Regions from separate parts of the Streptomyces sp. NPDC000345 genome, predicted to be linked through region 2. Evidence: riboswitches for the same ligand, from Rfam matches in the RefSeq annotation. Region 2 holds a riboswitch; the other holds the start of a gene.
The links. A riboswitch is a leader RNA that binds a small molecule or an ion and turns the genes downstream of it on or off. The one in region 2 is predicted to bind cyclic di-AMP.
Positions count from the first base shown of each region.

Region 1: linked by a shared signal. The riboswitch ahead of ACFY30_RS36455 (peptidoglycan DD-metalloendopeptidase family protein) and the one ahead of ACFY30_RS29885 (hypothetical protein) in region 2 are both predicted to bind cyclic di-AMP.

Region 1 covers NZ_JBIAZE010000022.1:121,370-137,028, forward strand. The annotation lists gene ACFY30_RS36425 (ATP-binding protein) at 1-1,747, opposite strand, end outside; gene ACFY30_RS36430 (MBL fold metallo-hydrolase) at 2,106-3,338, opposite strand; gene ACFY30_RS36435 (Glu/Leu/Phe/Val dehydrogenase dimerization domain-containing protein) at 3,467-4,648, shown strand; gene ACFY30_RS36440 (TetR/AcrR family transcriptional regulator) at 4,717-5,370, shown strand; gene ACFY30_RS36445 (SGNH/GDSL hydrolase family protein) at 5,461-6,246, opposite strand; gene ACFY30_RS36450 (DUF6250 domain-containing protein) at 6,373-7,080, opposite strand; gene ACFY30_RS36455 (peptidoglycan DD-metalloendopeptidase family protein) at 7,373-8,341, opposite strand; cyclic di-AMP (ydaO/yuaA leader) riboswitch at 8,346-8,538, opposite strand; gene ACFY30_RS36460 (alpha-galactosidase) at 8,808-10,895, opposite strand; gene ACFY30_RS36465 (tyrosine-protein phosphatase) at 11,116-11,913, shown strand; gene ACFY30_RS36470 (DUF6126 family protein) at 11,945-12,067, opposite strand; gene ACFY30_RS36475 (helix-turn-helix domain-containing protein) at 12,064-12,696, opposite strand; gene ACFY30_RS36480 (aspartate aminotransferase family protein) at 12,768-14,153, opposite strand; gene dxs (1-deoxy-D-xylulose-5-phosphate synthase) at 14,150-15,659, opposite strand, start outside.
Region 2 covers NZ_JBIAZE010000014.1:190,782-206,440, reverse strand. The annotation lists gene ACFY30_RS29900 (polynucleotide kinase-phosphatase) at 1-721, opposite strand, end outside; gene ACFY30_RS29895 (3' terminal RNA ribose 2'-O-methyltransferase Hen1) at 718-2,202, opposite strand; gene ACFY30_RS29890 (hypothetical protein) at 2,581-2,793, opposite strand; cyclic di-AMP (ydaO/yuaA leader) riboswitch at 3,273-3,475, shown strand; gene ACFY30_RS29885 (hypothetical protein) at 3,479-3,718, shown strand; gene ACFY30_RS29880 (YdhR family protein) at 4,027-4,362, opposite strand; gene ACFY30_RS29875 (LLM class F420-dependent oxidoreductase) at 4,889-5,812, opposite strand; gene ACFY30_RS29870 (DUF6099 family protein) at 5,861-6,343, opposite strand; gene ACFY30_RS29865 (nucleotide pyrophosphohydrolase) at 6,554-6,889, opposite strand; gene ACFY30_RS29860 (ATP-binding protein) at 6,886-8,061, opposite strand; gene ACFY30_RS29855 (cell division protein SepF) at 8,169-8,558, opposite strand; gene ACFY30_RS29850 (YceI family protein) at 9,129-9,647, opposite strand; gene ACFY30_RS29845 (MarR family winged helix-turn-helix transcriptional regulator) at 9,754-10,284, shown strand; gene ACFY30_RS29840 (MFS transporter) at 10,816-12,432, opposite strand; gene ACFY30_RS29835 (TetR/AcrR family transcriptional regulator) at 12,591-13,250, opposite strand; gene ACFY30_RS29830 (Fur family transcriptional regulator) at 13,463-13,906, shown strand; gene katG (catalase/peroxidase HPI) at 13,929-15,659, shown strand, end outside.

The sequences.
Region 1 (15,659 bases), on a different contig from region 2:
AAGCGGCCCGCAGAGGCGAGGGCACGGCCGGCCCACCCGCATCCCCGTCGCTCCGCGGCCGCACGGAGCCCGCCGACTGACCCGCATCGGCAGCGGACCGGAAATGCGACGGCACAGCCGAACCACCCGCGTCCGCGCCGGACCCCGGGCGCGCCGAGGCGGTCGGTCGGCCCCCGTCCGCGGCGGACCGGGGCCGGGGAGGCGCCGCGGACCTGGCCGGGTCGGGGGTGTTGCGCGTGGGCGGCGGAGCGAGGGGACCGCCCGTGCCGGACGTGGACGTGTCCTCGCTCCGCGACGACGCGGGCGGCCGCCGGATGCCCTGCTCCTGGGGCGGGACCGGCGGGCGGACGCCGTCGGGGGCGGCGTGGGCCGGGGCCGGAGCCCGTCTGCGGCTGCCGCGGCCCGCGTCCGGTCCGTCCCCGGGAGCAGCGGCCGGTGGCCGCGAGGACGCCGGGCCCGCCGGGCGGCCCGCCTCGACGGCTCCGCGTGCCGGCACCGGCAAACGCGGTCCGGGCGTGGCGTCGCGGGCCGGTGCGCCGCCGGCCGGGTCCGGCACCGGGGTGGGCGGCGCCCCTCCCCCGTCATGCGCCGCGACGACAACCCCGGCGGCGCCTCCGAGCAGGGCCTGCGGGACGACGAGGACGGCCTGGACGCCGCCGTAGATGTTGGACTGCAGGCGGACCCGGATGCCGTGCCGGCGGGCGAGCTGGGAGACGACGAACAGTCCGATGCGGCCGTCGGCCAGCAGCCGGCCGACGTTGACCTGGTCGGGGTCGGCGAGCAGGGCGTTCATACGGGCCTGCTCCTCGACGGGCATGCCGAGGCCGCGGTCCTCGACCTCGACGGCGAGCCCGGAGGTGACGAGGTTGGCGCGCAGCAGCACCTGGGTGTGCGGGGCGGAGAACACCGTGGCGTTCTCGACGAGTTCGGCGAGGAGATGGATGACGTCGGCGACGGCGTGCCCGCGCAGCTCGCCGTCGATCGGCGGTACGAGCCTGACCCGGGAGTACTGCTCGACCTCGGCGATGGCCGAGCGCAGCACCTCGGTCATGGACACGGGGTTGCTCCACTGCCGCCGGGACACGGCCCCGCCGAGGACGGCGAGGTTCTCGGCGTGGCGGCGGATCCGGGTGGCGAGGTGGTCGACGTGGAAGAGGCCCTTGAGCAGTGCGGGGTCCTCGATCTCGTTCTCCAGCTCGTCGAGGATCGAGATCTCGCGGTGCACCAGGGACTGCAACCGCCGCGCGAGGTTGACGAAGACCTCCAGCTTCTGCTCGCTGCCGGCCTGGCTGGACAGCTGGGAGGCCTGGACCACGGCGGTGACGGCCCCGTCGTGCGCGCGGGCGAGGTCGGCGGCGAGCAGTTCGAAGTCGTCGGCGTCACCGGGAGGTCCGCCGTGCGACGTGCGCGGGGGCGGGACCTCGCCGCGGCGCAGTTCCTCGATGAGGGCGCGCAGGTCGGCCTCGCCGCGCGCGCTGCTCCGGCGCAGGGCGGCGATGCGGTCGCTGACGGAGCGGGCGGCGCGCTCGGCGGCGACGGCCGCGACGAGGATGCCGACACCGGTGACCGCCACCGCGCCCGCCAGGACGGCCCACAGGACGGGACCGGGCCGGGTGCCGGTGGAGCGCACGGTGAACAGGACGACCGCGCAGGCGCTGAGGGCGACCGCGGTCGGCGGCAGCACGGCGAGCCGCAGCAACTGGGGCCGTATGTGCGTCTCGGTCGGCGCGGGTGCGGTACGGGTCACCGGCCGTCCGTGCCGCCCGCCCTCACGGCGGTCTGCACGTGCGGCGGGTGCGCGGAGGTGAGACATCGGTGTCCTCGTACTGGTCTGTCGGGCCTGGTCGCTCGCGCAGACATGCGCGACGGACACTCACAGTAGTCGCCAACGCATCAGGTTCGGTGGGCCGTTGACAAACTCCCCCGGAGAGGGTCCCGCTCTGGTATGAGGCTTCGCACGCCAGACCGAGGCCCCACCACCCGACGACGACACAACCGGAAAACAAACCGATCACACCTGGTCAGAGACGGCCCCAAACAAACAGCGAGGGCCGGGAGGCCTCCAGCCCCCCGACCCTCACCACCGCCCTCTTCCGGACTCCTTTTCAGCCCGCCGGAACCGCCTCCGCCGCCGCGCCCCCTTCGGTCGCATCCTTCGAATCGTCACTCTCGGTATCAACCTTGGCCACCGTTACCGCCTCCGTCAGCGGCCGCCAGCCACCCGCCGGGGCGAGGGCCACGTCGCGCCACCACGGTGTGGCCGGAACGCTCTCGGCGCCGGGCTCGAAGGGCTCGCCGGGGCGTGGCAGCGCGACCGGGGTGCCCACGGCGCGACCGGCGGCCAGGGTGCCCTCGCCCGGGTCGGTCCACGCGTGCGTTGCCAGGTTGAACGTTCCCCAGTGGATCGGCAGCAGCGCGCCGCCCGGCGTGCCGCCCTGGAGGTCGAGATGCGCGCGCACGCCTTCCTCGGGCGTCATGTGGATGTCGGGCCAGAACTCCGAGTACGCGCCGATCTGGATCATCGTCGCGTCGAACGGACCGTGGGCGGCGCCGATGTCCTTGAAGCCGTCGAAGTAGCCGGTGTCGCCACTGTGGTAGATCCGGTGCTCCTCGCCGGCGACGACCCAGGAGGCCCACAGGGTGTGCTGGGTGTTGCGCAGGCCGCGGCCGCAGAAGTGGCGGGCCGGGGTGGCGGTGAGGGTGAGTCCGCCGACCTTGGTGGCCTCGTGCCAGTCCAGCTCGCGCAGCCGGTCCGCCGACACGCCCCAGTGCTCCAGGTGGGCGCCGACCCCGAGCGGCACGGCGAACAGCGTGTCCGTGCCGGCCAGTGCCTTGATCGTGGGCAGGTCCAGGTGGTCGTAGTGGTCGTGGGAGATGACGACGACGTCCACCGGCCCGAGCGCGGCCAGCGGGAGCGGGACCGGGTGCAGCCGCTTGGGCCCGACGAAGGGGAACGGGGAGCAGCGCTCGCCCCAGACGGGGTCGAACAGCACGCGCTGCCCGTCGATCTCCGCGAGCACGCTGGAGTGGCCCATCCAGGTCAGGCGCAGGCCCGTGACGGGCGGTTTGGCGAGGTCGGCGAGAGTGGTGGCGTGCACCGGGACGGTGCCCGCCGGGGCACGGCGGGGACGCTGCTCCTTGTCGAAGAAGACCTTGGCGAAGTCCAGCGCCGAACCCGAGGGGCGGGTGCGGGCCGGGCCGCCGGGGTTCTGGAAGACCCCGTCCCTGAAGTGGGGCGATCTGCGGATGCGCGCCATGCGCTCACCACTCGGGTCCGCGCCGAAGGCCTCGGGCTGCAGTGCGCGGAGCCCGCGGCTCAGGGAACGGAAACCGGACACGGTACCTCCAGGTGGAGTCGCTGAGGCATTCCATTATGGTCGCCCCCTCCGACAGCGCGTTGACAGACCTTGTCCCGCCTCCCGATACTGACTCACTGTTCAGTAATGATCCCGTTCGAGGAGCCCCTGTGTCCGCCGCGCCCGTGTTGTCCCTGACCTGGACGGACCACGTCACCGGCCGCCGGGGCTTCCTGGTGGTCGACCGGCTCGTGCGCGGTGTGTGCAGCGGCGGTCTGCGGATGCGGGAGGGCTGCACCCTGGAGGAGGTGACGGGCCTCGCGCGCGGAATGAGCCTCAAGGAGGCGCTGCACTACGACCCCCGGGCGCGCTACGTCCCCCTGGGCGGCGCAAAGGGCGGCATCGACTGCGATCCCCGGGACCCGGAGGCGTACGGGCTGCTGGTCCGCTATCTGCGGGCGGTGCGGCCGTACGTGGAGAGCTGCTGGACCACCGGCGAGGACCTGGGCCTCACCCAGGACCTGGTGGACCGGGCGGTCGCCGAGGTGGGCCTGGTCTCCTCGGTGCAGGCCGTGTACCCACTGCTCGACGACGAGGAGGCGGCCCGCGCACGGCTGGCCGACGCCTTCGCCGTCGAGGTGGACGGCATCGGCCTGGACGAGCTGGTCGGCGGCTGCGGGGTGGCCGAGTCGGTGCTGACGGCTCTGGACGGGGCCGGGGTGCCGTACGCCGGGACGCGGGTGGCGCTCCAGGGGCTCGGCACCATGGGCGGCGCCACGGCACGCTTCCTCTCGCGCGCGGGGCTGACGGTCGTGGCCGTCGCCGACGTCAAGGGCACGATCGCCAACCCGGACGGACTCGACGTGGAGGCGCTGCTCGCCGCGCGCGACGGCCACGGCACCGTGGACCGTGCCGTGCTGCGGCCCGGGGACCGCGAACTGCCGGGCGGGGCCTGGCTGTCGGTGGACGCGGAGGTGCTGGTGCCGGCGGCGGTGTCGTACGCGATCGGCGTCGAGGAAGAGGAACGGATCACCGCCCGCTGGATCGCCGAGGCGGCCAACATGCCGGTCCTGCCGGAGGCGGAGGCGTCGCTCCACGCGCGCGGGGTGCGCGTCCTGCCGGACGTGGTGGTCAACTCCGGGACGAACGCCTGGTGGTGGTGGACGCTGTTCGGCGACATCGGCGCGGACGCGGACGAGGCGTTCGCGTACACGCGCCGTGCGATGCGGGCGCTGGTGGAGCTGGTCCTGGCGCGCGCCCAGGCGGACGGGACGACGGCCCGGGCCGCCGCGCACGCCCTCGCCGCGGAGCGGCTGCCGGTGATCGCTGAGCGGTTCGGACGGCACCGTTGAGGACGTCGGCGCAGGTCGCGGTGTCCGCGCGGATCGGCGGGCACCCGGCTCCTGTGTAGGGTGACGGCGTGGCGAGGGTCCGGTTGAGCGTGGCCGAGCGGCGTGAGGAGCTGCTGCGGGCCGCCATCGAGCAGATAGAGGCGCGGGGCGTGGCGGCGGTCAGGATCGCCGACGTGGCCGCGGCGCTCGGTGTGAGCAACGCGCTGGTCCTCTACCACTTCTCGACGAAGGAGAAGCTGGTCGCCGAGGCCTTCGCGTACGCCGCCGAGGGCGACCTGGCCCAGCTGCGCCGGCTGCTCGGCCGCCGGACGACGGCGCTGCGCCGGCTGCGGTCGGCGGTGCGCTGGTACGCCCCGACCGGTCAGGCCAAGGGCTGGCGGCTGTGGATCGAGGGCTGGGCGGTGTCCCTGCGCGAGCCCGCGTTGCGGGAGGTCGCCCGGGACCTCGACCGGAAGTGGAAGTCGGCGCTCACCGAGGTCATCACCGAGGGTGTGACTGCAGGCGAGTTCACCTGCCCGGACCCGACGGCGACGGCCCTGCGGCTGACGGCCCTCCTGGACGGTCTGGCCGTCCAGCTGACGTCGTACGGCGGCACGGTGTCCCGGGCCAGGGCACAGGAGTGGGTGGAAGAGACGCTGACGAGGGAACTCGGGCTGAGCACCCCGGCCCGTCCGGCGTCCGAGGTCACCGAGGTCACCGAGGTCGACGACGAGGGTCCTTGACGGGCCGGACCGGGGGCTGGGGGCGCAGCCTCCGGGGGACGGGCGCGGGAAGGGGCGGCGGGGTGAATCCCTCCCGCCGCACCCCGCCCCTCAAGCCACCGCGGCGATCCGCATCCTGATGTCCGCGGGAGACAACGCGCCCTTGGCGGTCACGTGGTCCCCCGACGACTCCCCCCGCAGCCGCCGCCCGATCCACGGCACGAGATACTCCCGCGCCCACTGCACGTCGTCCCTGCGCACCTCGAGCGTCCCCCGGGGCGGCAGCGGCGGCCAGGGCTGCTCCGGGTCGGCCGGCACCTCCAGCCCGAGCACCTGCCCGGCCCGCAGCGCCACCCGCGTGTGCCCCTCCGGGGAGAGGTGCAGCCGGTCGCCGTCCCACGCCCGCCGGTCCTGCACGGACTTCAGGGACCACAGGTCGAGCACCGGACACCCGTACCGGTCCGCGACGGCCCGGACGTGCCCGTTGTAGGTGGCGATCTTCCCGCGCAGATGCTTGAGCACGGGCACGCCCCGCGTGTCGAAGCCGGTCGTCACCATGACCGTGCCGGCGGCGGCGGTCAGTGCGGCGATCGCGCTCTCGAAGCGCTCGGCGACCTCGTCGGGGTCGGTGCCAGGCCGGAGGATGTCGTTGCCGCCCGCACAGAAGGACACCAGGTCCGGGGCGAGTTCGACGGCCCGCGGAAGCTGGTCCTCCATGATCTGGTCGAGCAGCTTTCCGCGCACGGCCAGGTTGGTGTACTCGAAGTCGCCTTCGGGCCGCCGGTCCGCGAGCAGCACCGCGAACCGGTCGGCCCAGCCGACGAACGCCCCGTCGGGCCCGGGGTCGCCGACGCCCTCGGTGAAGCTGTCCCCCACCGCCACGTACGACCCGATCACTGATCTGTTGTCACTCTTCGAATCGTCTGCCACGGCAGATCATGATTCACCTTCGAATGTGACCTACGCGACCGTAGGCAGGGGTTGACGGTCGGTGAGATAAGCCACTCCTAAAGAGTTGGCCCCTCAGGGAATAAGGGACCAGGCCCGGAAGTTGTTGATCCGGAAGTGGCTCCAGGTGGTCCGGAACGCGAAGTGCCCGCGGGTGTACGGCTGCGGGTCGGCGTAGTCGAAGACCAGCCGCCCGTTGTTCCACCACCTCACCGTGGAGCCGTCGGAGACGATCCGCACGTGGTGCGGCCGGTTCGGCACGAGCAGCGGCTCGGTGTAGTCGAGAATCAGCGGGCGCACGCCCGCCAGGCCTACGTAGCGGCGCAGCCGGGTCGTGGTGTTGGTGTTGGCGCCGTAGCCGACGTAGTAGGTCGTGAGGTGGTCGTACTCGGCGAGGGAGCCGCCGCGCGGGGTGGCGAAGAGGTCGTCCGGGGAGCGGACGTCGACGGCGTTCCAGAAGTTGTTGAGGTCGGAGACACGGTCGTTGGCGCCGCCCGCGGAGACGGGGGTGGCGGCGTATTCGAGGACGTACGGCCCTTCGAGCGGCCGCTTGAACCAGACCGTCGCCCCGGCGGGCACGTCGATCTCCAGGACTCCGCGCGAGGCCGTGACGCTCCCGCCCTGCTCCAGTTCCACGGCCCACCGGCGCAGCCCGTGGCGGAAGTCGTCGTGGGCGATCAGCCGGCGGTGGCGGGGGGTCGCGCTCGCGGGACCGGCCGGGGCCAGGGCGGCGAGGGCGGCGCCTGCGGCGAGGACTCCCAAGGCCCGACGGGTGGTGGTCATGGCGGCGGCTCCTTCAGTGAGCTTCGGCGGGACGTCTGCGGGAACGAGCAGAAAGCGCTTACTCCCTACCCGTCGGACCGCGCCGGAACCCGGAGGGCACGCCGAAGGCCGGACCCCGGGGGGCACACCTAAGGCCGGACCCCGGAGGGCACGCCTAAGGCCGGACCCCGGAGGGCACGCCTAAGGCCGGACCCCGGAGGGCACGCCGAAGGCCGGACCCCCGGGACGGGGGTCCGGCCTTCGGCTGCGTGTCAGGCGATCAGGCGTGCCGCGCGGGGGTCGTCGGCGGAGGTCAGCCGACGGTGACGCCGTGGGAGCGGAGGAAGGCGACCGGGTCCACGTCCGAGCCGTAGTTCGGCGTGGTGCGGATCTCGAAGTGCAGGTGCGGGCCGGTCACGTTGCCGGTCGCGCCGGAGAGGCCGATCTGCTGGCCCGCGGTCACGGTCTGACCGGCCGAGACGGAGAGCTGGGAGAGGTGGGCGTACTGGGCGTAGTAGCCGTCGTCGAGCTTGATGACGACCTGGTTGCCGTACGCGCCGCCCCATCCGGCGGAGACGACGGTGCCCGCGCCGACGGCCTTGAGCGAGGTGCCGGTCGGGACGACGAAGTCGACGCCGGTGTGGTACCCGCTGGACCACATGCCGCCGGCCACGCGGTAGCCGGTCCCGACGGTCGCGCCGGCCACCGGAAGGGTGTAACCGCTGGAGGCACTGGCGCCGCTCCCGGCGGCCGTGGCGGTCGTCTTCGCTGAGGACGACGCCGAGGCCTTCGAGCCGGAGGACGGGGAGGAGGGCGACGACGACGAGGTCTTCGACGACGAGGAGGAAGAGGAACCGGACGAACCGGACGAGGACTTGGTGGTCGCGGCCTCCTTGCCGATCGACAGCTCGAGGCCGGGGTGGATCAGCGAGGGGTTGCCGCCGACCGCCTCGCGGTTGTCCGCGTACAGCTTCTGCCAGCCACCGCTGACGTTCTGCTCGTCGGCGATCTTGGCGAGGTAGTCGCCGGCCCGCACGGTGTAGGTCCTGGCGTTCGAAGCCGGGGACTTCCGCGACACCGGAGCGGCCTGTACGGCGTTTTCCGCGACCGATCCGGAAACGGCCTGAGCGGCCGACTGGGAAACCGACTGAGGGGTGGCCGCATGGGCGCCGGTGGCCCCCATGAGCGGGAGGGCGAGCGCGGCCCCGCCGGTTCCGGCGACGGCTATGGAACGGGTGAAACGCTGGGTCTTCGGACGGCGGTGCTTACCCTTCGCGGGCATGGCGAATTCCTCTCCGGTGCCTGCGAGGTGAGCTGTCGGGTGCGGACTGGAGATGCCCGGCCGCGCCGAGGCGCGGCTTTACCCCAAGCCTGTTCCGGAGACCAGAACAGGCGGTTCTACCTGTGGGTCCCCCGCTCCTGCCGTGACGGGTGAGTGTGCGGACTCCGGGCGGCGGCAGGATTCGGCATCCGTCCGGATTGGACTGGAACGTAAGCGACCCAGACGCACGGGAACAAGCAGAGGTTGCCCTGCTCACTCCTTTCTCTTGATCCCCTGTGAGAATTACCGGTGACGCTGCGTGCATCGGGCACGCGCTTTTTCGCCCAACATCCCTGAAAAGCCCTTGGATTACGTGAACATGACGGGCGACGGACGGTCACGAATATGACGCTGCTCACGTGACGTCTCTCCAGGATCCCCTATTCCAGAGCGAGTTGGAACGAAGGATCCAATTCGGACAGAACCCTCAGATGCGACACAGACGAATAACCGTCGCATCGAGGTCACCTCGCAGCGCGACCCGCAGCCCGTGGTGCAACAGCACCGCCCCCCGGTGCACTTCGCCCGTTTCGCGGCATTCGTACGACGCTGTCGGGTCGAGGCCGCGCAGCCTCAGCGCGGGCACGGGCTCGCCGTACCGCTGCGCCTCCAGCCAGGCGAGGACCACGGTCTCGTCGCCGCGGACGTACTGGACGGCGCTCAGCCCACCCGCCGGGGGGCGCAGCCGGTACAGGTCGCCGTGCTGGACGAGGGGCCGGATCTCCTTGTAGAGGTCCACCCACCGCCGGGCCTCGGCGAGCTCCTCGTCGCTCCACTCGGACAGGTCCCCGCCGACGCCGAGCACCCCGGCCATCGCGCTGACGAAACGGAAGCGCAGCGAGCTGACCCGTCCGTTCAGCTGGGTGTTGGGGCTGTCGGTGACCCAGGCGGCCATCACACGCGCGGGGTGGATCTGGCTGAAGCCGTGCTGGATGGCGAGGCGGTCGAGCGGGTCGGTGTTGTCGGAGGTCCACACCTGGTCGGTGCGGCTCAGGATGCCGAGGTCGATCCGTCCGCCGCCGCCCGAGCAGGACTCGAAGGCCACGCCCGGGTGGGCCGCCCGCAACCGGTCCAGGAGGTCGTACAGGCCGCGCACGTGGTCGACCCACAGACGCTGCGGGTAGGGGTCGTCCGGCCAGCCGGCGTCGGTGAAGCAGCGGTTGAAGTCCCACTTGACGTAGTCGATGGGCGCACTGGACAGGAGCCCGTCGAGCTGTCCCCAGAGATACTCCCGGACGTCCTCGCGCGCGAGGTTCAGCATGAGCTGATTGCGGAACTCCGTCCGCTTTCGTCCCGGCTGGAACTGCACCCAGTCGGGGTGGGCGCGGTACAGGTCGCTGTCCGGGTTGACCATCTCGGGCTCGACCCAGATGCCGAACTGCATGCCGAGCCCGTGTACCTGGTCGGCGAGGGGCTTGAGGCCGTGGGGGAAGCGGTCCGGGTTGGGGTGCCAGTCGCCGAGTCCGGCACGGTCGCTGGTGCGGGCGCCGAACCAGCCGTCGTCGACGACGAACAGCTCGACGCCGATCTCCGCGGCACGGCGGGCGAGGGCCGCCTGCTGCTCCTCCGAGATGTCGAAGAAGGTGGCCTCCCAGGAGTTGAACAGCACCGGCCGGTCCCGCTCGGCGTCCGGGATCACATGGGCGCGCTGGTAGGCGTGCCAGGCGCGGCTGGCGCCGCCGAAGCCGCCGTCGCTCCACAGGCCGGCGAAGACAGGCGTGGTGAAGGACTCCCCCGCCGCCAGGCGCAGCAGGCCCGAGTCGTCGTGACCGGCGCCGCCGGTGATCTGCACGCGCTCGTCCGGGAGTTGGGCGACGGCGATGCGCCAGGATCCGGACCAGCCGAGGGCGCAGCCGTAGACCTCGCCGCGTTCCTCGGTCGCGTCGGTGTCGAGGGCGACCCAGGGCAGATACTGGTGGCCGGTGTGGCCCCGGCGGCTGCCGATGACCTTCTCACCGTAGGTGAGCGGGGCCCGGACGAGCCGGGACTCGGCGGCCCAGCGGCCGTGCAGCTGCGACAGCCGCCAGCCCTCCCGCTCGGGCAGGGTCCAGGTGGCGGAGTCGGCGCGCAGCAGCTCCAGCGGCTCCGCGCCCTCGTTGCGCAGGGTCGTCCAGCGCTCCATGACGTCGTCCCGCATCCGGTAGTGCAGGGTGATCGTCAGACCGGCGTCGCGGAAGCGCAGCCGCAGCTCGGCGCCCTCGGTCTCGTACGTCTCGAAGGTCCATTCGGTGCCGCGCCGCTCGGCGGTGCGTACGGACAGGGCGGGGCGGACGAAACGGGGGCCGCCCTCCACCGGGTACTCCTCGTGGCCGTCCAGGGCGGCCTCGAAGGACGCGCGGCCCCGCAGGGGAAGGGCCGCGAGGGCCTCCGCGTCGGCGAGCGCGATCCTCGGGCCCCAGTGCAGGTGCACCAGCTCGTCGGCCTCGGTGAGATGGAGGGCATAGCTGCTCGTGGGCCCCGAAAGGAGCCAGGTGCGGCCGCCCGCGGCGATCTCGGGCTTCACGGTCTCGGGCATCAAACCCCCACTGATTCGAACAGGTGCGATCAAGTCTCAACATCATCGGATGCGGGTGCCCCACCCGGCAATGGCTGTGGAGAAACCGTTCACCTGCAGAGACGGGGGATTCGTGCACCTGTGGACAACCGTTGCCCGGGGAATCCATGTCGTATGGTCGAGGAGGTCCCGCCGGCCACCACGAGCCGCGTCGGCGGAGCCCGACAGGGAGGGAGCCCCCGTGACGCAGCAGATCCCGTCGACCGAGCCCGAGTTGGCCGGTGTCCGCAACTTCCGCGACGTCGGAGGTCTGCCGACCGTCGACGGACGGCGGGTACGGCACGGCGTGCTGTTCCGCAGCGGCCATCTCGCGCATGCGACCGACGAGGACGCCGCGTTCCTGTCCTCCCTGGGCCTGCACACGATCTTCGACTTCCGCAACGCGGCGGACCAGAGGCTGGAGGGCCCGGACGTCGAGCTGCCGGGCGTGCGCAACGTGAATCTGCCGCTGTCGGACCCGGCGGAGGGCGCCGAGTTCTGGAAGATGGTCCGCGACGGCGACATCGACCAGCTGCGCGCGATCCTCGGCGAGGGACAGGCGGCCGGCCGGATGATCGCCTCCTACCGTTCGATCATAAAGGAGCGCACGGCCGAGCACTCGCGCGTGCTGCACTCGCTCGCCGAGGACAACGTCCCGGCCCTGATGCACTGCGCGGCAGGCAAGGACCGAGCCGGCCTCTCCGTCGCGGTGACGCTGCTCGCCCTGGGCGTGGAGCGCGAGGCCATCCTCGCGGACTACCTGGAGTCCAACGCCAAGCACCGCCGCTACAAGATACGCCGCAACGGCTCGCAGGCGACCGCCTACACCCCCGAGGTGCTGGAGCTGCTCAGCCCCCTCTTCGACGCCCGGGCGGAGTACCTCGCGGCGGCCATGGAGACCATCGGGGAGACCTGGGGCGGCGTCGACACCTATCTGGAGCGGGGCCTCGGGCTGGCACCCGAGACCCGGGAGCGGCTGCGCGAGCGCCTGCTCGACTGACGGCCCGGCAGGCCGGCCCCGCGCGGGCGGCTCACTGCTTGGCCCCCACCTCGAACAGCAGCCAGATGAACGCGGCGAGGACGTGGCCCACGGCGATGTAGATGATCAGCCGGATCCAGAGGCTGCGGGGGAACCGTTCCTCCATGTCGGTCATGGCGTCTCTCCAGGGGTCGGGCCCAGGCACAGCGTGGCCGTGGGGCTCTGCAGCAGGGTGTGGACGAACAGCAGCTCGACCCCGTCGGGGTCCTGCGCGGCGAGGCGGTGCGGGGTCAGCGAGTCGAAGTGCGCGCTGTCCCCGGGCCCGAGCAGATGGACGGTGTCCCCGAGGCGCAGCCGCAGCCGCCCGCGCTGCACGTGCAGCCACTCCTCCCCCGGATGCACCCGCACGATGTCGCCCTGGGAGCCGTGGGGAATGTGCACGCGCAGGGCCTGCATCCCCCGCCCGTGGGCGCCGGCCTGCCAGTACGTCCAGCCGCCCGCACGGGTGGGTTCCATGTCGGCGGCGCGGACGACGGCGTCGCGGTCGACGGCCGTCTCGCCCAGCAGCTCCGAGACCGTCGTACCGTAGATCCGGGCGAGCGCGAGCAGCATCGGCAGCGAGGGCTGGCGCTGTCCCGTCTCCAGACGGGAGAGGTGGGCGGGCGACAGCCCGGCCGCGCGGGCTGCGGCCTCCAGGGTGAGGGCGGCCCTGCGGCGCAGGGACCGCAGCTGCGGGGCGACGACGGGGACGGCATCAGCCTGGTCCGCCGGGGCCTCGGGGGACTCGGACGGGGACGAACTCATACGTCCATTCAGCCGCGCCCTTGCCTCCAGGGCAAATTCCTTGCCTCAGAGGCAAAAGCCCGGGCCGACGGTCAGCGGTTGGCCACCGCCTGCTTGATCAACGTCTTGCCGAAGTCCCACATCAGGCCGCCCCCTCGGTGGGCGTCGTCCATGACCTCCGTGAAGGCGTCGACGAACCGGTCCACGTCCCGCTCGTCGACGACCAGCGGCGGAATCAGCTTGATCACCTCCAGGTGGTCGCCCGAGACCTGGGTGAGGATCCGGTGCCGCTGGAGCAGCGGTACGACCACCATCTGGGCGAAGAGCCCCTTGCGGGCGGCCTGCAGCATGGCCCACCGGCTGCGCAGCTTCAGTGACCTGGGCCTGCCGAACTCGATGCCGATCATCAGGCCGCGGCCGCGCACGTCGGCGAGCAGCTCGTAGGTGTCGGTCAGCGCCGCCAGCCGGGACTTGAGCCGGTCGCCGGTGGCCCGCGCGTTGGCGACGATCTGCTCGTTCTCCATGACGGACAGCACGGCGAGGCCCGCCGCCATCGCCTGGGCGTTGGAGCCGAAGCTCGCCGAGTGGACCAGTACGCGGTCGATGGACGAGAACACCTTCTTGAAGATCCAGTCCCTGCCGAGGGTGGCGCCGACCGGCACATAGCCGCCGGAGAGCGCCTTGGCCACGCAGACCAGGTCGGGTTCGACGCCGTCCTCGTGCTGGTAGGCGTAGAAGTCGCCGGTCCTGCCGAGGCCGGTCTGCACCTCGTCGGCGATGAGCAGCGCCTTGTGGGCGTGCAGCAGTTCCTGGGCCGCGCGCAGACAGCCGGGCGGGGCCTCGTGCACGCCCTTGCCCTGGATCGGCTCGACGATCAGGGCTGCGACGTCTCCCTTCTTCAGCTCCCTCGCCAGCGCGTCGAGATCGCCGAGCGGTACGGCCGTGTCGGGCAGCAGCGGGGCGAAGCCGTCCCGGAAGCCGTCCTCGCCGTTGACCGACAGCGAGCCGGTGGTCAGGCCGTGGAAGGCGTGGTCGCAGTAGAGGATCCTGGGCCTGCCGGTGGCCCGCCGGGCGAACTTCAGGGCGGTCTCGACGGCCTCCGTCCCGCTGTTGCCGAAGAACACCCGGTCCAGGTGAGGGCTGTGGGCCAGCAGCCGTTCGGCCAGCAGTCCGGGCAGCGGCTGGCAGTCGAAGCGGGTGAGGTCGGCGAGGGAGGCGTCGAGGACGTCGTGCAGCGCCTTGCGGACGACGGGGTGGTGGCGGCCGAGGCCCATCACCCCGAACCCGGCGAGCATGTCCAGGTAGTCGTTGCCGTCCGCGTCCCAGAAGTGGGCGCCCTCGGCCCGCTCGTAGACCTTGTCGAAGCCGATGGTGTGCAGCATGCGCGGGAGCTGGTGGTTGAGGTATCTCGCGTGCAGCTCGTAACGCTCGGCTCCGCGCTCGGCCAGGAGGGCACCGAGGTCGAACTCCTTGGTCATGCGTCTTTCTCCTTGGCTGGGCCGTCGGCTCCCTTGACGGCCAGGCTGGCGCTGATCCGTCCGGCGACCTCGACGGGGGTAAGGCCGATGTCGGCGAGCACCTCCCCGCGCTTGGCGTGCGCGAGGAACTGTTCCGGGATGCCGAACCGCCGTACGGGTACGTCGACTTCGGCGTCCCCCAGGGCCAGCGCCACCGCCGAGCCGACGCCGCCGGCACGGCTGTTGTCCTCGACGACGGCCACCAGCCGGTGCCGGGCGGCGAGCGGGGGCAGGGCCGGGTCGACGGGCTTGACCCAGCGGGGGTCCACGACCGTGCAGTTGATGCCGCGTGCCTCGAGCAGCTCGGCGGCCTGCAGACACACCGGTGCCATCACACCGACCGCCACCAGCAGCACCTCGGCCCGGTCGGCGCGGTGCAGCACGTCCATGCCGCCGGCCTGGCCGACCGCCGGGATCTCCGGTCCGACCGACTCCTTCGGGAAGCGGACCAGGGTCGGCGCGTCGTCGACGGCGACGGCCTCCCGCAGCTGGGCCCTCAGCTGCCCGGCGTCGCGCGGGGCGGCGATGCGCAGCCCCGGGACCACCTGGAGGACGGACATGTCCCACATGCCGTTGTGCGAGGCCCCGTCGACGCCGGTCACCCCGGCCCGGTCCAGCACGAACGTCACCCCGCACCGGTGCAGGGCCACGTCCATCAGCAGCTGGTCGAAGGCGCGGTTGAGGAAGGTGGCGTAGACGGCGACGACGGGGTGGAGCCCGCCGGTGGCCAGCCCCGCCGCACTGACGGCGGCGTGCTGCTCGGCGATGCCGACGTCCCACACCCGGTCCGGGAAGCGCTCGGCGAACTTGCCGAGCCCCACCGGGTGCAGCATGGCCGCGGTGATCGCCACGACGTCGTCGCGCTCCTCGCCGATCCGCACGATCTCGTCGCCGAACACGGACGTCCAGGACGGCCCGCCGGCGGGGGCGAGCGGCGCGCAGGTGAGGGGGTCCATCGCGCCGACGGTGTGGAAGTGGTCCTCCTCGTGCGCGACGGCCGGCTCGTAGCCTCGGCCCTTCTCGGTGAGGCAGTGCACCAGCACCGGCCCGTGGAACCGCTTGGCGCGCCGCAGTGCGGACTCCACGGCCTTGATGTCGTGCCCGTCGATCGGGCCCACGTACTTCAGCCCGAGGTCCTCGAACATGCCCTGCGGGGCGAAGGCGTCCTTGAAGCCCTTCTTCGCGCCGTGCAGTGACTCGTACACGGTGTGGCCGACCACGGGGGTGCGCAGCAGTACGTCCTTCCCCCAGGCCAGGACCTTCTCGTAGCCGTCGGTGGTGCGCAGGGTCGCCAGGTGGTTGGCGAGACCGCCTATGGTCGGGGCGTACGAGCGCTCGTTGTCGTTGACGACGACGATCAGCGGCCGGTCCTTGGCGGCCGCGATGTTGTTCAGCGCCTCCCAGGCCATGCCGCCGGTCAGCGCGCCGTCACCGACGACCGCGACCACATGGCCCTTCTCGCCCTGC
Region 2 (15,659 bases):
CGAGGTCGCCGACGAACACCGCCTGCCGGCCCTCCGGGTGGACGCCGTCGGTGTAGCCCAGCTTGCCCAGCAGCGACTCCAGTTCGGCGGCGCAGCCGTGGATGTCGCCGATGATGTCGAAGGGACCGGTGAGGTGGGTCAGGTCGTTGAACCGCTTCTCGGTGACGACGGTGGCGTTCTCCACGTCCTCCACGCCCCGCAGGACGTGCACCTTGCGGAAGCCCTCCCGCTCCAGGTGGCGCAGCGAACGCCGGAGTTCGCGGGTGTGGCGCTGGATGACCCGGCGGGGCATGTCGGCGCGGTCGGTACGGGCCGCGTTGCGCTCGGCGCACACCTCCTCCGGCACGTCGAGCACGATGGCGATGGGCAGCACGTCGTGCTTCCTGGCCAGGTCGACCAGTTGCCGGCGGGAGTCCTGCTGGACGCTGGTCGCGTCGACGACCGTGCGGCGGCCGGCCGCGAGCCGCTTGCCCGCGATGTAGTGCAGGACGTCGAAGGCGTCCCCCGTCGCGCTCTGGTCGTTCTCGTCGTCGGAGACCAGGCCTCGGCAGAAGTCGGAGGAGATGACCTCGGTGGGCTTGAAGTGCTGTCGCGCGAACGTCGACTTGCCGGATCCGGACGCGCCGATCAGCACGACGAGGGACAGGTCGGTGACGGGAAGCACCCGGCCCCCGGTCCGGTTCTGAGTCTGGGTCCCGGTCTGGGTCTCGGTCTCGGTCATGCCGCCTTCGCCTCCTTCTCGTGCGTGGTGTTCGTGGTGGGCGCGCTCAGTTCGAACACGGCCATCTGGGTGGGCGGCCCCACCTCCGGGTCGTCCGGGCCGACGGGACCGAACCGCACCTCGTAGCCGTGCCGTTCGGCCACCGTGGACGCCCAGGCGCGGAACTCCTCGCGGGTCCACTCGAAGCGGTGGTCGCCGTGCCGGACGTGTCCGGCCGGGAGGCTCTCCCAGCGGACGTTGTACTCGACGTTCGGGGTGGTCACCAGGACCGTGCGCGGGCGGGCCGAGCCGAACACCGCGTACTCCAGGGCCGGCAGCCGGGGCAGGTCGAGGTGCTCGATCACCTCGCTGAGCACGGCGGCGTCGTAGCCCCGCAGGCGGGTGTCGGTGTACGCGAGCGAGCCCTGCAGGAGCCGGACGCGCGACGCCTGCCGCTCGCCCATCCGGTCCAGCTTCAGGCGCCGGGCGGCGATGGTGAGCGCGCGCATCGACACGTCGACGCCGACGATCTCGGTGAACCTCGGGTCCTTCAGCAGCGCCTGCACCAACTCGCCCTGGCCGCAGCCGAGGTCGAGCACGCGCGTGGCGCCGGACGCCGTCAGCGCGGCGATGATCGCGTCCCGCCGCTGCACGGCCAGCGGGGTGGGCTTCTCCTCGGTCTCCGCCTCCGCCCCGACCGCGTTGTCGATGTCCTCGACCTCGCTGTCGTCGGTCTCGGCGAGCCGCACCAGCTCCAGGCGCTCCATCGCCTGCCGGGTCAGCGACCAGCGGCGCGAGAGATAACGGCTGGTGATCAGCTTCTGCTCGGGGTGCTGGGGCAGCCAGCCCTCACCCGCGCGCAGCAGCTTGTCGACCTCGTCGGAGGCGACCCAGTAGTGCTTGGCGTCGTCCAGGACCGGCAGCAGCACGTACAGATGGCGCAGTGCCTCGGCGAGGGTCAGCGTCTCCGACTCCAGGACGAGGCGCACGTACCGCGAGTCGCCCCACTCGGGGAACTCGGTGTCGAGGGCCACCGGGTCGGCGGTCACCGTCCAGCCGAGCGGCTCGAAGAGCCGCCTGACGAGACCGGCGCCGCCCCGGGCGGGCAGCGCGGGCACCTCGACGCGCAACGGCCTGGGCTGAGCGGGGAGTTCGGGCTTGGCGGTGCACACGCCCCGCATCGCGCTGGAGAAGACGGCGCTCAGCGCCACGGCGAGCAGCGAGGAGGCCGCGTACGGGCGGTCGTTGACGTACTGGGCGAGCGCCGCGTCGGGAGCGCCGCCGCGGCCCTTTCCCTTGCCGCGCCTGACCAGCGCCACGGCGTCCACCTCCAGCAGCAGCGCCGCCGTGCACCGCTGGGCGTCGGCCTCGGGATAGAGGACGTGCGCCGTGCCGTAGGAGGTGGAGAACGCCTGCGCTCTGTCGGGATGCTTGTGCAACAGGAAGCCCAGATCGGTGGCGGGGCGTTCGGGGGTGCCGGTGGTGGAGATCGTCAGGAACACAGGTCCGAGTATGGGTGCCACTGGGCCCATGCCGGTACTGGATTAGGACAGCAGAAGACCCCTGCCATGTCGGCAGGGGTCCTATAGGACACCGTGAGGGACTACCTGATGTGCCGGTAGAGCGTGGCGCGGGAGACTCGCAAGAGCCTTGGCACTGGCAGTGATGCTCTCCCCCCTGGCCTTACGCGCCTTGGCCACAGTCAGCACGTCCTCAGTTCTGGTCCCTCCTGCGACGCGGCTGGCTCTCCAACGTCGCCTTCAGTAGCCCCGATCACCTCGTCCAGCGCATCCGACGCGGGCTACGGCACATCCACGGAGAGCAGTGACAAAACTTCCGACTTTGCAAAACCTCCCTTCTCCCCTATCTGGTTACTCGCCTCATGACGGGTAGTGCATGTTCATCACGCGGTATGCCTTGACCACCATCTTAGGCATACGGTACAGCGATAGAATCAGGCACTTGTCTCCCTTCTGGTTAATTGCCGGCTCAATGGCCAGGATTTCCACGGTTTTACCGTTACGCAACTTCAGATGGTCACCCGCCTTCAACTTCTTCGCTTGCTTCGTTGCCGGTCTGTAGATGTCGGTCACCTCCTTTCTTCGACGTACTTCAATCTTCCCACTCACCACCGACAAACGGACATGAGTCATTCCGCTTGCGAAGAAGCCTTGAAGGGACAGATGTCCGCCCCGGGGTGTACGTCGTCCGCACCGCCACCCCCTACGAGCCCCTGAGATCCGTCGCACGCCGGGAGCCGCCCGACATTGATGAAAGGAAGCGAACATCCTCGATCTCAAAGAAGTCCATGTACATGACGATCGAGACCTCGAAGTCGAAATGGTCTCGGCTCTCGCGGAGAGGTCTACACGCATCCACCTGTGGCAACTGCATCTGAAGCCTGACGGACCGTCAAAGTCCGCTTGGCCAGGGTGGATTCGCACGATTGTCCGATCAATCAAAGCCGGTCGTGACACACGCCACAAACACCAGTTTCGATTGGGATTTTCGGTCTTTCATACGTCACGATCCTCTGCACTGCCCAGCAGATTCGCAGGGCGGTCCTGGCGGATGCCGAGTCCTGCCGCCGCCCGGATGCCACCGACACACACATCAAGTCGGCAGGAGTGGGGGACCCGAGCACGACGGGTCGCCGGAACGGTCACGCCATGATCGGGACGAGCAGCCCTTGGGGTGAAGCCGCAGCAGCGGCCGGGCAACTTCGCCAGCCCGAATCCGACAGGTCATCCTTCACAGGCATCTGACGAAGGGTTGCGCATGTCTGCGCTTCATGTCGCCCCGTCCAACCCGCAGAGCCGCACGGCTCTGGCGCGTGTGCGAGACGTGATGTTCGGGATCTCGATCTCGTTCAACGTCGGGTTGGTCGCGGGCATCGTCCACCGGTTGGCGGAGGAAAGGGCCACCTTCTTCGATGCCCTGGGGACGGGGTGTGCGGCTGGAGGTTGGACCGCTGTGTTCGTCGTGGCGGTCCTGGCCTACGTGTGGAATGGACAGTGAGGCCTATGTCCTGATCACACGTTCTTGACTGCCGGTAGAAGTTGGGCGGATGACAACGTCCGCCCGACACTTTCCAAGATGGCCACCAGGGGACCGGTGGCCTCTGAGGAACCTGGGGGGTCTGATGCAAACCGTCAGACCCTCCAAGGTCATCTGTAGCCGAGACTGCGGTGCCGCTCTCGCCGGCCGCCGTTTCTCCTCCTACTACTCCAGCCGTAGACCGTGATCTTCACGGTTTTCGGACTGCTGGTTGCTGGTCGTGACCGGCGCGTGTTCGGTCTGCTGGCATCGCGTCAGCAGTCGGCGGGTCACCCCGTTGTGTCTGCCGGGTGGCCGGACTCGGCGAAGGGTCCCTGGTCGGTCCGCAGTGAGTAGAGCACGTCGTACACCTCGCGGCGGACCTCGACCGCTTCGTACGCGGCAGGGATGGTGCGGGCGAGCTCGGTCCCGCGGAACGCGTCGAGCGCCTCCTGGCTCTCGAAGAAGTAGATGCCGCACACATCGCCGGTTTCACTGTCACGGCCGTAGATCTTCTGCAGCAGACCGGGTACGTCGTGGAAGCGGGGGCGCCGCTCCAGCAGGCGCCGCTCGAACTCCTGCGCATCGAGTCCGGATGTGATCCGGACGAAGAGGATGGCGGGCATGGTGCCACCTCCGTCCCTGAGGCGCCTCTGAGCCCAGTCTATTTGTCGGATGTCTTCGAGACGGGTCCAGTGGTCAGGCTGGATTCGTGATCTTGCTGGTGGCGGCCGGTGCGGGGACTGGTGCGGCCACCGTTGATCATCGTGAGTCGTGTGGACTGACGAAGAGACGGTAGCCGCAGGTCACAGCATAGATCCCGCCCGGTGGCGGGAGGCGTTCGAGGTGGCCATGGGCCGTATTGCGGGCCGGTTCACACGGGTCGAGCCCCGGCTGCGGGCCGGGCGGCTGGTGTGCTGGGTCCGCTGTCGGACCTCCCGCGGAAAAACTGCGAGATCGGCCGGGGTGCACGCGGGAAATTCGCGGCCTCCTCGCCGGCCTCGGTGGTGGTGCGGCGGACCAGGCCGGCCGGGGACGGCGGACTCGCCGGGTCTCACGGTGACCCGGCGCGGCGGGTCGCCGTGGGGGGCGGTGTCATGTGCCGATCCGCCGGAGACGGCCCGCCGGACCGGATCCGGCGGGCGTCCGGCCCTACGGCAGCTGCGACTGCACCTGGGCGGAGATCAGCTCCAGGTGGTCCAGGTCGTGCAGGTCGAGGACTTGGAGGTAGATCCGGCGGGAGCCGGTCTCGGCGTAGCGGCCGATCTTCTCGACGACCTCGCCCGGGGTGCCGGCCAGGCCGTTGGTCTTGAGTTCCTCGACCTCGCGGCCGATCGCGGCGGCGCGGCGGGCGACCTCCCGGTCGTCCTTGCCGACGCAGACGACGAGGGCGTTGGAGAAGGTGATCGCGTCGGCGTCCCGGCCGATCTCCTCGGCCGCGGCCCGCACCCGGCCGAACTGGCGCTCGCTGTCCTCGGGCGAGGAGAAGGGCATGTTGAACTCATCCGCGAACCGGGCAGCGAGCCGGGGCGTGCGGCTCGCGCCGTGGCCGCCGATCAGCACCGGGATCTTCGGCTGGGCCGGCTTGGGCAGCGCGGGCGATTCCTTGAGGTCGTAGTACTCGCCGTGGAAGTCGAAGGTCTTGCCCGGCTGGGTGGCCCACAGGCCGGTGACGATCTCCAGCTGTTCCTCCAGGCGGCCGAACTTCGCCTTGGGGAAGGGAATGCCGTACGCCGTGTGCTCCTCCTCGAACCAGCCCGCGCCCAGGCCGAGTTCGACACGGCCGCCGGACATCTGGTCCACCTGCGCGACCTGGATGGCGAGGACGCCGGGCAGCCGGAAGGTGGCGGCGGTCATGAGCGTGCCGAGGCGTATGCGCCTGGTCTCACGGGCGAGGCCGGCGAGGGTGATCCAGGCGTCCGTGGGGCCCGGGAGGCCGTCGACGTCGCCCATCTTCAGGTAGTGGTCGGAGCGGAAGAAGGCGTCGAAGCCCAGGTCTTCGGTGGCCTTCGCCACCGTGAGGAGGGTGTCGTAGGTGGCGCCCTGCTGGGGTTCGGTGAAGATACGAAGATCCATGCCCTCCATCCTGCCTGGCGGGTGCCCGCGGCGATGACCCGCCCGGGTTCATCTCTCGGGTAAGGCGGCCCCTTCCCTCTCCTCTCTCTCCTCTCTCGCCGCCAGTTTGCGCAGCATCTCCAGGACGCGGTCCCTGGACTCGTCGGCCGCGTCGATGGCCTCCATGCACTGCCAGTACGTGCCCTGGTCGTCCGCCGCGCTGGCGAGGGCGACCAGGGCGATGCCGACCTCGCCGAGCAGGCCGCCCAGGTCGAGCAGGGCCCCGCGGGCGTCCTCCAGGGCGGTGAGCTGGGCGGCCCGCAGATCACCGGGGTCGAGGTCGGGGGCGTCCAGCACTCCGCAGCCCCGGCCCGCCAGCTCCGTCAGCCCCAGCGCCTCGCCCCGCAGTTCGGGCGGGCCCGAGACAGCCAGGCGACTGCCTATCGCCTGGGCCAGGGCCTGTGCCTGCCACACCTCCGTGAGGATCTCCGTCCTGCCGCCGCCGCCCGCGAGCGCACGCCTGCTCGTCAGGATGAGCCGCATCGCTTCCATGCGCAGCCCCCGTCTGTCCAGACGCGCTCCTCGCACGTCCACCCGAACTCCCCTCGCACACAGGGAGTGTTCCACTACCCAGAGTGAGGTCCAGTGGGGCGAAAAGCCAGAGGAAGACGGAAATCTGTGGACAACAAATCGGTTTCGGACCGCTCGGTGACTCCGGAGAGTGAAAGCGGACCGCGGAAATCCAGAGTTGTCCACAGCCGCTCAGGGTGCGGGGAACCTCCGCTCGTTGCGGTCGATCTTCGCGTCGAGGGCGGTGAGCGGGTCGATGCCGAGCACCTCGCACAGTTGCAGCAGGTACGCGAGGACGTCGGCGACCTCGTCCGTCACCCGGTGGGCGGTCTCCGGGTCGTCCATGACGCGCGCCGACTCCTCCGGGGTCAGCCACTGGAAGATCTCGACCAGTTCGGAGGCCTCCACGCTGAGCGCGGCGACGAGGTTCTTGGGGGTGTGGAAGGGCTGCCAGTTCCGCGCGGCGGCGAACTCGGCCAGCCTGCGCTGCAGTGTCGCCACGTCGAGAGGTTCGGGATGTTCGGTCACGGCCCCAGGTGTACCACCGTCACTCCCTCGGTCCGGACGGCGTACGACGGGTCGCTCACCGCGCCGACACAGCGGATGTGCCCGCGGTCGGCCATGCGCACGGCCAGCCGCAGCAGCCCGGTGCGCTGCCGGACGTCCAGGCCCCGGTCGAGGTTGTCGGTGAGCAGGGTGAGCGTCTGCATCGCGGAGGGCACCTCGCCGGCCGTGTCCAGGTCGAGGACGCCGGGGCCGGTGAGCAGGACCAGGGCGAGGGCGAGGTAGCGCAGTTCGCCGTGGCCGAGCCGGGCGAGTTCCGTGGCGGTGCCGTCGCCGCGGTCGAGCAGCGCGCGGACCGTACCGTCGGACAGGAGCTCGGCCCGCAGGTCGGCGACCCGCCCGGCGCACCCGGCCGCCAGGGCCGTGACCAGGTGCGCGTGCCGGTGGGCGCACTCCTCGCGGGTGCGCCAGAGCACGTCGGCGAGGTTGTCGCAGCCGCCGAGGAGCCGCCCGGAGCCGGTGGGCACCGGGGCGCCCATCCACTCCGGCTGCGGGTCGCAGGCGAAGACGGACCGCAGCGCGACGACCATCTGCTCGGCGGCGGCGAGCACCTGCCGCTGCCCGTCGGTCCGGCCGGCCACGCGCAGTGGCAGCAGGGCCGTGCCGAGCCGGTCGTCGGGCAGCGGGGCGCGGGTGACGGGCGCGGATCCGGCGGTGTGCCAGGCGGCCTGAACCGTGCGCCGGCCCGGATCACGCAGGGCGGTCTCCAGGAGCACGAGCCCGTCGGCGCTCAGCCGCTCCCCCACGACGCGCAGTTCGGGTTCGGCCTGGACGGCGACGTCGAGCCGGACCGGGCCCTCGGGGCCGTCGGCGGTGCAGCCGATACGGAACCCGCGGCGCCGCTGGGCGTCGGGCCGCGCCCGCTCCGGCACACAGGCGAGGGGGTCGGGGAAGACGTCGGCGAGCCGGGCTCCGCCGCCGAGCCGTGCCAGCGCCTCGTAGGCCCGCACGGCGGTGCTCTTCCCGCTCCCGCTCGGCCCGGCCAGCACGGTGACCGCCCCCAGCGGGAACCGGGCCCGCCGGTGCCCGGCGAACGCGGAGAGCCGCAACTCGGTGAGACAGGGGCGGACGGGGTGCCGGGGAGCGGGCCCTGGTCCGGGGGCCGGAGCGGCGGACAAGGCGCGTGGCGCGGTCATGTCCGGACCGTAGGACCGCGGGTTTCCGGCGAACCGTTCCGCCCACGGGAGCTTCCTACGATCGGGCGACCACCGACGCTGACGCCGCCGGCCCCGGACCGGCCCCGTCAGACCCCCGGTACCCCCGCCCCCTCCATGATCCCGCTCACCTCGGTGCCCGGTGGGGTGAGGAGGAAGACGTTGCGGTCGACGCGGTGCATGCCGCTGGCGAGGCCGAAGACGACGCCGGTCGAGAAGTCGAGGACGCGCTTGGCGACCTCGGTCTCCGCGCCGGTGAGGTCGAGCAGGACCGGGATGCCGGCCATGAGGGTCTCGGCGACCTCCCGGGCGTCCGCGAAGACATTGACCCGCAGGACGACGAAGCGGCGGCGCGTCTCCGTCTCGGCGTCGGGGAGCGCGCGGTGGTTCACCGCCGACGGCCACGCGTCCCGGCCTCTCAGCGGAACGACCTGGGCGAGCCCTTCCCACTGCTCATCGGTGACGTCGTACCGGTTCACCGGCTCCCCCCGAACTGACTCGCACTCAATGCCTGCACCGGCCAATTCTTACGCCAAGTCACCCGTTCGGCCCAACAGCGACACGGACCGCGACCGCCACAGAGACCCCACGGGGGCTTCTCGCCTCCCGCCCACCGGAACCCTCACGGCCGGGAACAACGCGTTCAACGGACGCAACTCCGTTCCTGCGCCCTGCACTTGACGTCCGGCGCCGCGGTGAGCGGGTTCGCGAGCGGCGAGGGGGGGGCGTGCTGTCGCGAGTCACCGGGGTCGCCGCCACCGTATGAACGTGTCCTTTCTGAGACAGCAGCCGCAACCCCGGGGTCCGGAGTCCGGGGTCCCGGGGTCCCGGGGTCCCGGGGTCCCGGGGTCCCGGGGTCCCGGGGTCCCGGGGTCCCGGGGTCCCGGGGGGCCGGGGGGCCGGGACCCGGGTCCGGGGTTCGGGGAGCGTACGGTCGGGGTGGCGGCGGTCCGGCACGGTTCGCCGGCCGCCCTCACCCTCGATGGAGCGGGCGCGGGCGTGGGGGCGGCGCCGCGTGCCCCTCCGGTGCGCCGGTGACGGGCGCCGCGTCAGGCGGCCGTGGTGCGCGTGAAGCGGAGCGTGGCGGTGACCGCGGTCAGGCCCCGGATCATGCCCAGTTGGTTCCAGCCCAGGCCGAACTCACCCCGGTCGACGGTGAATTCGGTGTCCAGTGTGAGGGCGTCGGCGCTCGCGCCGGTCAGCTTCGCGGTGCAGGAGTGGGGCCTGCTGATGCCCCGCACGGTGAGCCGCCCCGACACCTCGACCGTGCCGCCCGAGCGGAGTTCGGCGGACCGCACGGCATAGGTGATCTCGGGGTGGTGCGCGGCGTCGAAGAAGTCGGCGCCGCGCAGATGCTCGTCGCGCTTGGCGTTCTTCGTGTCGAGGGAGGCCACGTCCAGGGTGAGCGTGCCGGTGGCGGTGCCGTCGGCGGCCACCTCGCCGCCGCCGCTCACGGCGGCGAAGGCGCCCTTGACGGTCACCAGACCCCACATCGTCCTGTGCCTCAGGGCGACGGTGGAGGCGCTGGCGTCGAGCTGCCACAGTCCGGTTTCCACGGCGACGGTCATGGTCTTCCCCTTGCGAGTGGTTCAAATTTGGATGACTCACGCTAGCCGGTTATCCAAAACTGGACAACCCTGTCGTTCAAAAATGGACAACAGGTACACTCGGACCATGGCCGACCTCGATGAGCAAGCCTCCGACCTGCCCGAATGCCCGTCCGCAAAGGGCACGGGACTGCTCCCGCCCGAGCTGCGCGCCTGGATGCTGCTGCTGGCCGCCACAGGAGCGGTGGAGCAGCGGCTGCGGTCGGTGGTCAAGGAGCGGCTCGATGTCTCGCACGACGAGTTCCTGGTCCTGTGCCTGCTGGCGGAACACCCCAGGGAGGGCCTGCGCATGACGCGGGTCGCGGAACTGCTGGGCCGCCCGAAGACCCGGCTCACCTACCAGATCGCCTGCCTCCAGCGGGCCGGCCTGGTCACCCGCAAGGCGGTCTGCGGCGACCGGCGGGGCGTCGAGATCGCCCTCACCGACAAAGCCCGCACCCTGCTGCGGGAGGCGTCCGGCTCCCTCGCCGAGACGGTCGCCGGGGCGCTGACCCACGTCGTGGGGCCGGACCAGTGCGCCGCGGTGCGAGGACTGCTGGATCTGGCGGGAGAGGCCGGTCCGGGGCCGGCCTCCGAGGCCGTCGGCACCCCCGACTGAGCCTGCGACAACAACGCGCGCGGCGCCGCCGCGCAGACGTACGAGGGCACCCGCTTCCGGTGCGGTGGGACGAGCAGCGAGAAGTACGCCGGGATTCGACGTGACCGGGCTCGCGACCGCACCCTTGACGGCACCGGAGGCAGCGCCTGCCGCGTGGCCCCCCGCCCGTACGGCCCGCTCCCCCGGGGCCCGGCGGCCAGGGCACCCGCGCCGGCCGGAGCGGGGCTCGCGGTGGGCGGCGTCGCGGCGCGGGCGGTGCACAAGGGGCTGCGGGAGGGACGGGCGCGAGGGATCTCGGCGCAAGCCGCCGTCGGCCGGCGCCCGAAATGCCTTGCGGGAGCGGCCGTCGGCCGGCGCTCAAAGAGCCTTGCGGGAGCGGCCGTCGGCCGGTGCCCGCCAGTGCCTCGGCGGAGGCGGTCGCCGGAGTGCGCCCGCAGGGCCTTGCGGGAGCACGCGGCGCGCGGCGGGCGGCGCGGCGGAGGCCGGGCGTGAGATGCCCGGCCTCCGTCGGAGTCCCTCGGGGGCTGTTTCTCAGCGGGCGTCCACCGGCTCCTTCGCACGCTCCGTGTCCGCCGGCTCCTGGGGCCCTGCCGTGCCGGAGGCGGCCCTGCGGCCGGGCAGTACGGCGAGGACGATCATCGCGCCCGCGGCCATGATGATCCCGCCGACGAGGCTGGTCTGGGCGACGCTGTGGGCGAAGGCCTCGTGCACGGCGTCGATCAGGGCCTGGGCCTGCTGGGGTCCGCCGGCGGGGTTCTTCGCTATCTGCCCGGCGACCGCGATACCGCCGCCCACCGAGTCCTTGGCCGTGTCCAGCGCGGCAGCCGGAAGGTGACCGCCGACCAGGTCGGACAGCTTGTCGCGGTAGGCGGTGCCCAGCAGCGAGCCGAGGACCGCGATACCGAGGGAGCCGCCCAGTTCCAGCGCGGTGTCGTTCGCGCCGCCGCCGACGCCCAGCTCCGACTCGGGGAAGGAACCCATGATGGTGTCGGTGGCCGGGGAGACGCTCAGGCCGATCGCGAAGCCCAGCATCAGCAGCGACGGCAGGAAGTCGGTGTAGCCGGAGCCCGACTCGATCCGGGTCAGCAGGAACACGCCCGCGCTGCCGATCGCCATGCCGGCCACCACCAGGGGCTTCATGCCCAGCTTCGGGGTCAGCCGGCCGGTGACCGCGGCGCCGGCGAACACGGCTGCGGCCAGCGGCAGCAGCCGTACGCCGGTCTCCAGCGCGTCGTAGCCGAGCACGAACTGCAGGTACTGCGTGGCGTAGTAGATGGAGCCGAAGGTGCCGAAGAAGAAGAACAGCACCGCGAGCATCGACCCGCTGAACGGCCGCCGGGCGAACTTGCGCACGTCCAGCATGGGGTGCGGGTGGCGCAGTTCCCAGGCCACGAAGGCCGACAGACCCACGCCCGCTGCCACGGCCGCGGTGACCGGGCCGGTGCCCCAGCCGAAGTGCGGGCCCTCGATCGTGGCGTAGACGAGGGAGCCGACGGAGACGATCGACAGCAGACCGCCGACGTAGTCGATCCGGCCCATGGCCTCCGCCCTGGACGGCGGGACCAGGGCGAGCGCGCCGACGACGGCGGCGACCGCGATGGGGACGTTGATCAGGAAGGTCGAGCCCCAGGCGTGGTCCTCCAGCAGCCAGCCGGCCACCAGCGGGCCGACGGCGATGGCCAGACCTGAGGTGGCGGTCCAGGCCGTGATGGCCCCGGCCCGCTCCCGCTTGGGGAACATCGCGACGAGCAGCGACAGCGTGGCCGGCATGACGACCGCGGCGCCGACGCCCATGATCGCCCGGGCCGCGATGACGAGGGCCGTCTCGTCCACGAGGCTGCCCATGACCGAGCCGCCCGCGAAGACCAGCAGACCGACGACGAGCGCGCCCCGGCGGCTGTACTTGTCGCCGATCGAGCCCAGCACCAGCATCAACGCGGCGTACGGGACGGTGTAGCCGTCGATGACCCACTGCAGGTCACTGCTGGACAGGCCCAGGTCGGTCGTCATGTCCGGCGCGGCCACGATCAGCGAGGTGTTCGCCATGACCACGATCAGCAGACTCAGGCACAGCACGAGAAGGGCCCACCAGCGCCGCTGATACGGCCCCGTCATCTTCTCCACGGGTGTGGTGGCAAGGAAAGGCATGGGGACTCCTAGCGGCGACGAGATAATTGCCCACTGATGTGCAGAGTAGGTGATTGCTCAGCAGTGTGCAAATAGCGTGGACCGGGGAACGCCGAAGGGGGCCCTCCGGGAGGGCCCCCTTCGTCACGTTCCTTCGCGCCGGACCTGCCGTACGCCCCTCAGTCCGCGCCGCGCGACTCCATGACCGTCACGACCGCCGCCTCCGGCGCGACCTCCTCGACCACGGCCTGCGCCCGGTCGGCCGGCACCCCGGCCGCGATGAGCGTGACGACGGCCGCCCGGGTCCCGTCGTCCTCCAGGGCTCCGGTGTTGACCTGCTCCAGCAGGGCGAAGTGCATGGCCTCCAGGCCCGCGCTCAGCACGGCGGGCGGCAACTGCGCATGGAAGACGCCGGCACGCTGACCCCGCTCCAGGATGGACGTCACCTCGTCACGGGCCGGCGCCAGGATCTCGGCGACGCGCTCCACGCCCAGGTCGCGCCGGGCCAGCGACAGAAGCAGCCGGTAACGGTCGCCGACGGGCCAGATGCAGCGCACGAAGTGCGCGAGCGCCCGCTCGGCCGGTTCCTCCGGCCGTCTGGCGGTCTCCAGCACCCCGCGCAGCGTCTCGGACGCCTCCTCCGCGAGCGCCTCCAGCAGCGCCGCGCGCCCGGGGAAGTGCCCGAAGAGGGTGCGCCGTACGACACCGGAGGCGCGCGCCAGCTCCTCCAGGGTGATGTCCGGGTTCCGGCCGAGCTCCCGGCGGGCCGTGGCGAGGATGCGCGCCCGGTTGGACCGCGAGTTTCGGCGCTGCGGCTCGCGGGCCACGGGCTTGGTCACGGGGGAACCTCGGTGGATCGGTACGTACGTCGGCCCGCCCATTCTGGCACGCCGCCCCCGGTCACACCCCTGACGGGCCCAGCGGCCCACGGCCGCATCCACCCCCTTCCCATATCGGCCACAAAGGGACGAACCAGGTACGATGTGACACGCCAAACTTGGCGCGCTCGCTTTCTTGAATTATTCGTGTTTAGCGAAGTAGGTTGTTCCCCATGACTGCACCCCAGCCCCGAACCGTCGCCGAAGAGCTGCGCGGTGCCGGCCTGCGGGTGACGGCCGCCCGCGTCGCACTGCTCGAGACCGTCCGCAACGGCGATCACCTCGACGTCGAGACCATCGCGTCCGGAGTGCGCGACCGCGTCGGCCACATCTCCGTACAGGCCGTGTACGAGGCGCTGCACGCGCTGACCGCGGCCGGACTCGTGCGCCGCATCGAGCCGCCCGGCAGCCCGGCGCGGTTCGAGGGGCGCGTCGGGGACAACCACCACCATCTCGTGTGCCGGTCGTGCGGTGTCGTCGCCGACGTCGACTGCGCGGTCGGCCACGCCCCCTGTCTCACCGCGACCGACGACCGCGGCTTCGCGATCGACGAGGCCGAGGTCATCTACTGGGGCCTGTGCCCCGCCTGTTCCACCGCCGGTACCGCAGCACCGTGACCCCCAGTCCGGAAGGATTCCCATGTCTGAGAACACCCCCGCCGAAGCGAAGTGCCCGGTCGCGCACGACCGGGCCGCGCACCCGACCCAGGGCGGCGGCAACCGCCAGTGGTGGCCGGAGCGGCTCAACCTGAAGATCCTCGCCAAGAACCCGGCGGTGGCGAACCCCCTCGGTGAGGACTTCGACTACGCGGAGGCGTTCAAGGCCCTCGACCTGGAGGCCGTGAAACAGGACATCGCCGAGGTCCTCACCACCTCGCAGGACTGGTGGCCGGCCGACTTCGGCAACTACGGCCCGCTGATGATCCGCATGGCCTGGCACAGCGCGGGCACCTACCGCATCAGCGACGGCCGCGGCGGCGCCGGCGCCGGCCAGCAGCGCTTCGCCCCGCTGAACAGCTGGCCGGACAACGCCAACCTGGACAAGGCCCGCCGTCTGCTGTGGCCGGTCAAGAAGAAGTACGGCCAGTCCATCTCCTGGGCCGACCTCATGATCCTCACCGGCAACGTCGCGCTGGAGCAGATGGGCTTCGAGACCTTCGGCTTCGGCGGCGGCCGCGAGGACGTCTGGGAGGCCGAGGAGGACGTGTACTGGGGTCCCGAGACCACCTGGCTCGACGACCGGCGCTACAGCGGCGACCGCGAGCTGGAGAACCCGCTCGGCGCGGTCCAGATGGGCCTCATCTACGTCAACCCCGAGGGCCCCAACGGCAACCCGGACCCGCTGGCCGCGGCCCGCGACATCCGTGAGACGTTCCGCCGCATGGCGATGAACGACGAGGAGACCGTCGCGCTGATCGCCGGTGGTCACACCTTCGGCAAGACCCACGGAGCGGGCCCCGCGGACCACGTCGGCGCCGACCCCGAGGCCGCCTCGATCGAGGACCAGGGCCTGGGCTGGAAGAGCACCTACGGCACCGGCAAGGGCGGCGACACCATCACGTCCGGCCTCGAGGTCACCTGGACCGCCACGCCCACCCAGTGGAGCAACGGCTTCTTCAAGAACCTCTTCGAGTACGAGTACGAGCTCACCGAGTCCCCGGCCGGCGCCAAGCAGTGGGTGGCCAAGGACGCCGAGGCGATCGTCCCCGACGCGCACGACCCGTCGAAGAAGCACCTCCCGACGATGCTCACCACCGACCTGTCGCTGCGCTTCGACCCGGTCTACGAGCAGATCTCGCGCCGCTTCTACGAGAACCCCGACCAGTTCGCGGACGCCTTCGCCCGCGCCTGGTACAAGCTGACCCACCGTGACATGGGCCCGAAGTCGCTGTACCTCGGCCCGGAGGTCCCGCAGGAGACGCTGCTGTGGCAGGACCCGCTGCCGCAGGCGGAGGGCGAGGCCATCGACGCCGCCGACGTCGCGGCCCTGAAGGCCAAGCTGCTCGGGTCGGGTCTGACCGTCTCGCAGCTCGTCTCCACCGCGTGGGCGTCGGCCTCGACCTTCCGCGGCAGCGACAAGCGCGGCGGCGCCAACGGTGCCCGTATCCGCCTGGAGCCGCAGCGCGGCTGGGAGGTCAACGACCCCGACCAGCTGCGTCACGTCCTGAGCGTCCTCGAGGGCATCCAGTCGGAGTTCAACTCCGGCGCCAAGAAGGTCTCCCTGGCCGACCTGATCGTCCTCGGCGGTGCCGCCGCGGTCGAGAAGGCCGCCAAGGACGCGGGCTTCGACGTGGAGGTCCCCTTCACGCCGGGCCGCGTGGACGCGACCGAGGAGCACACGGACGCCGAGTCGTTCGCCGCGCTGGAGCCG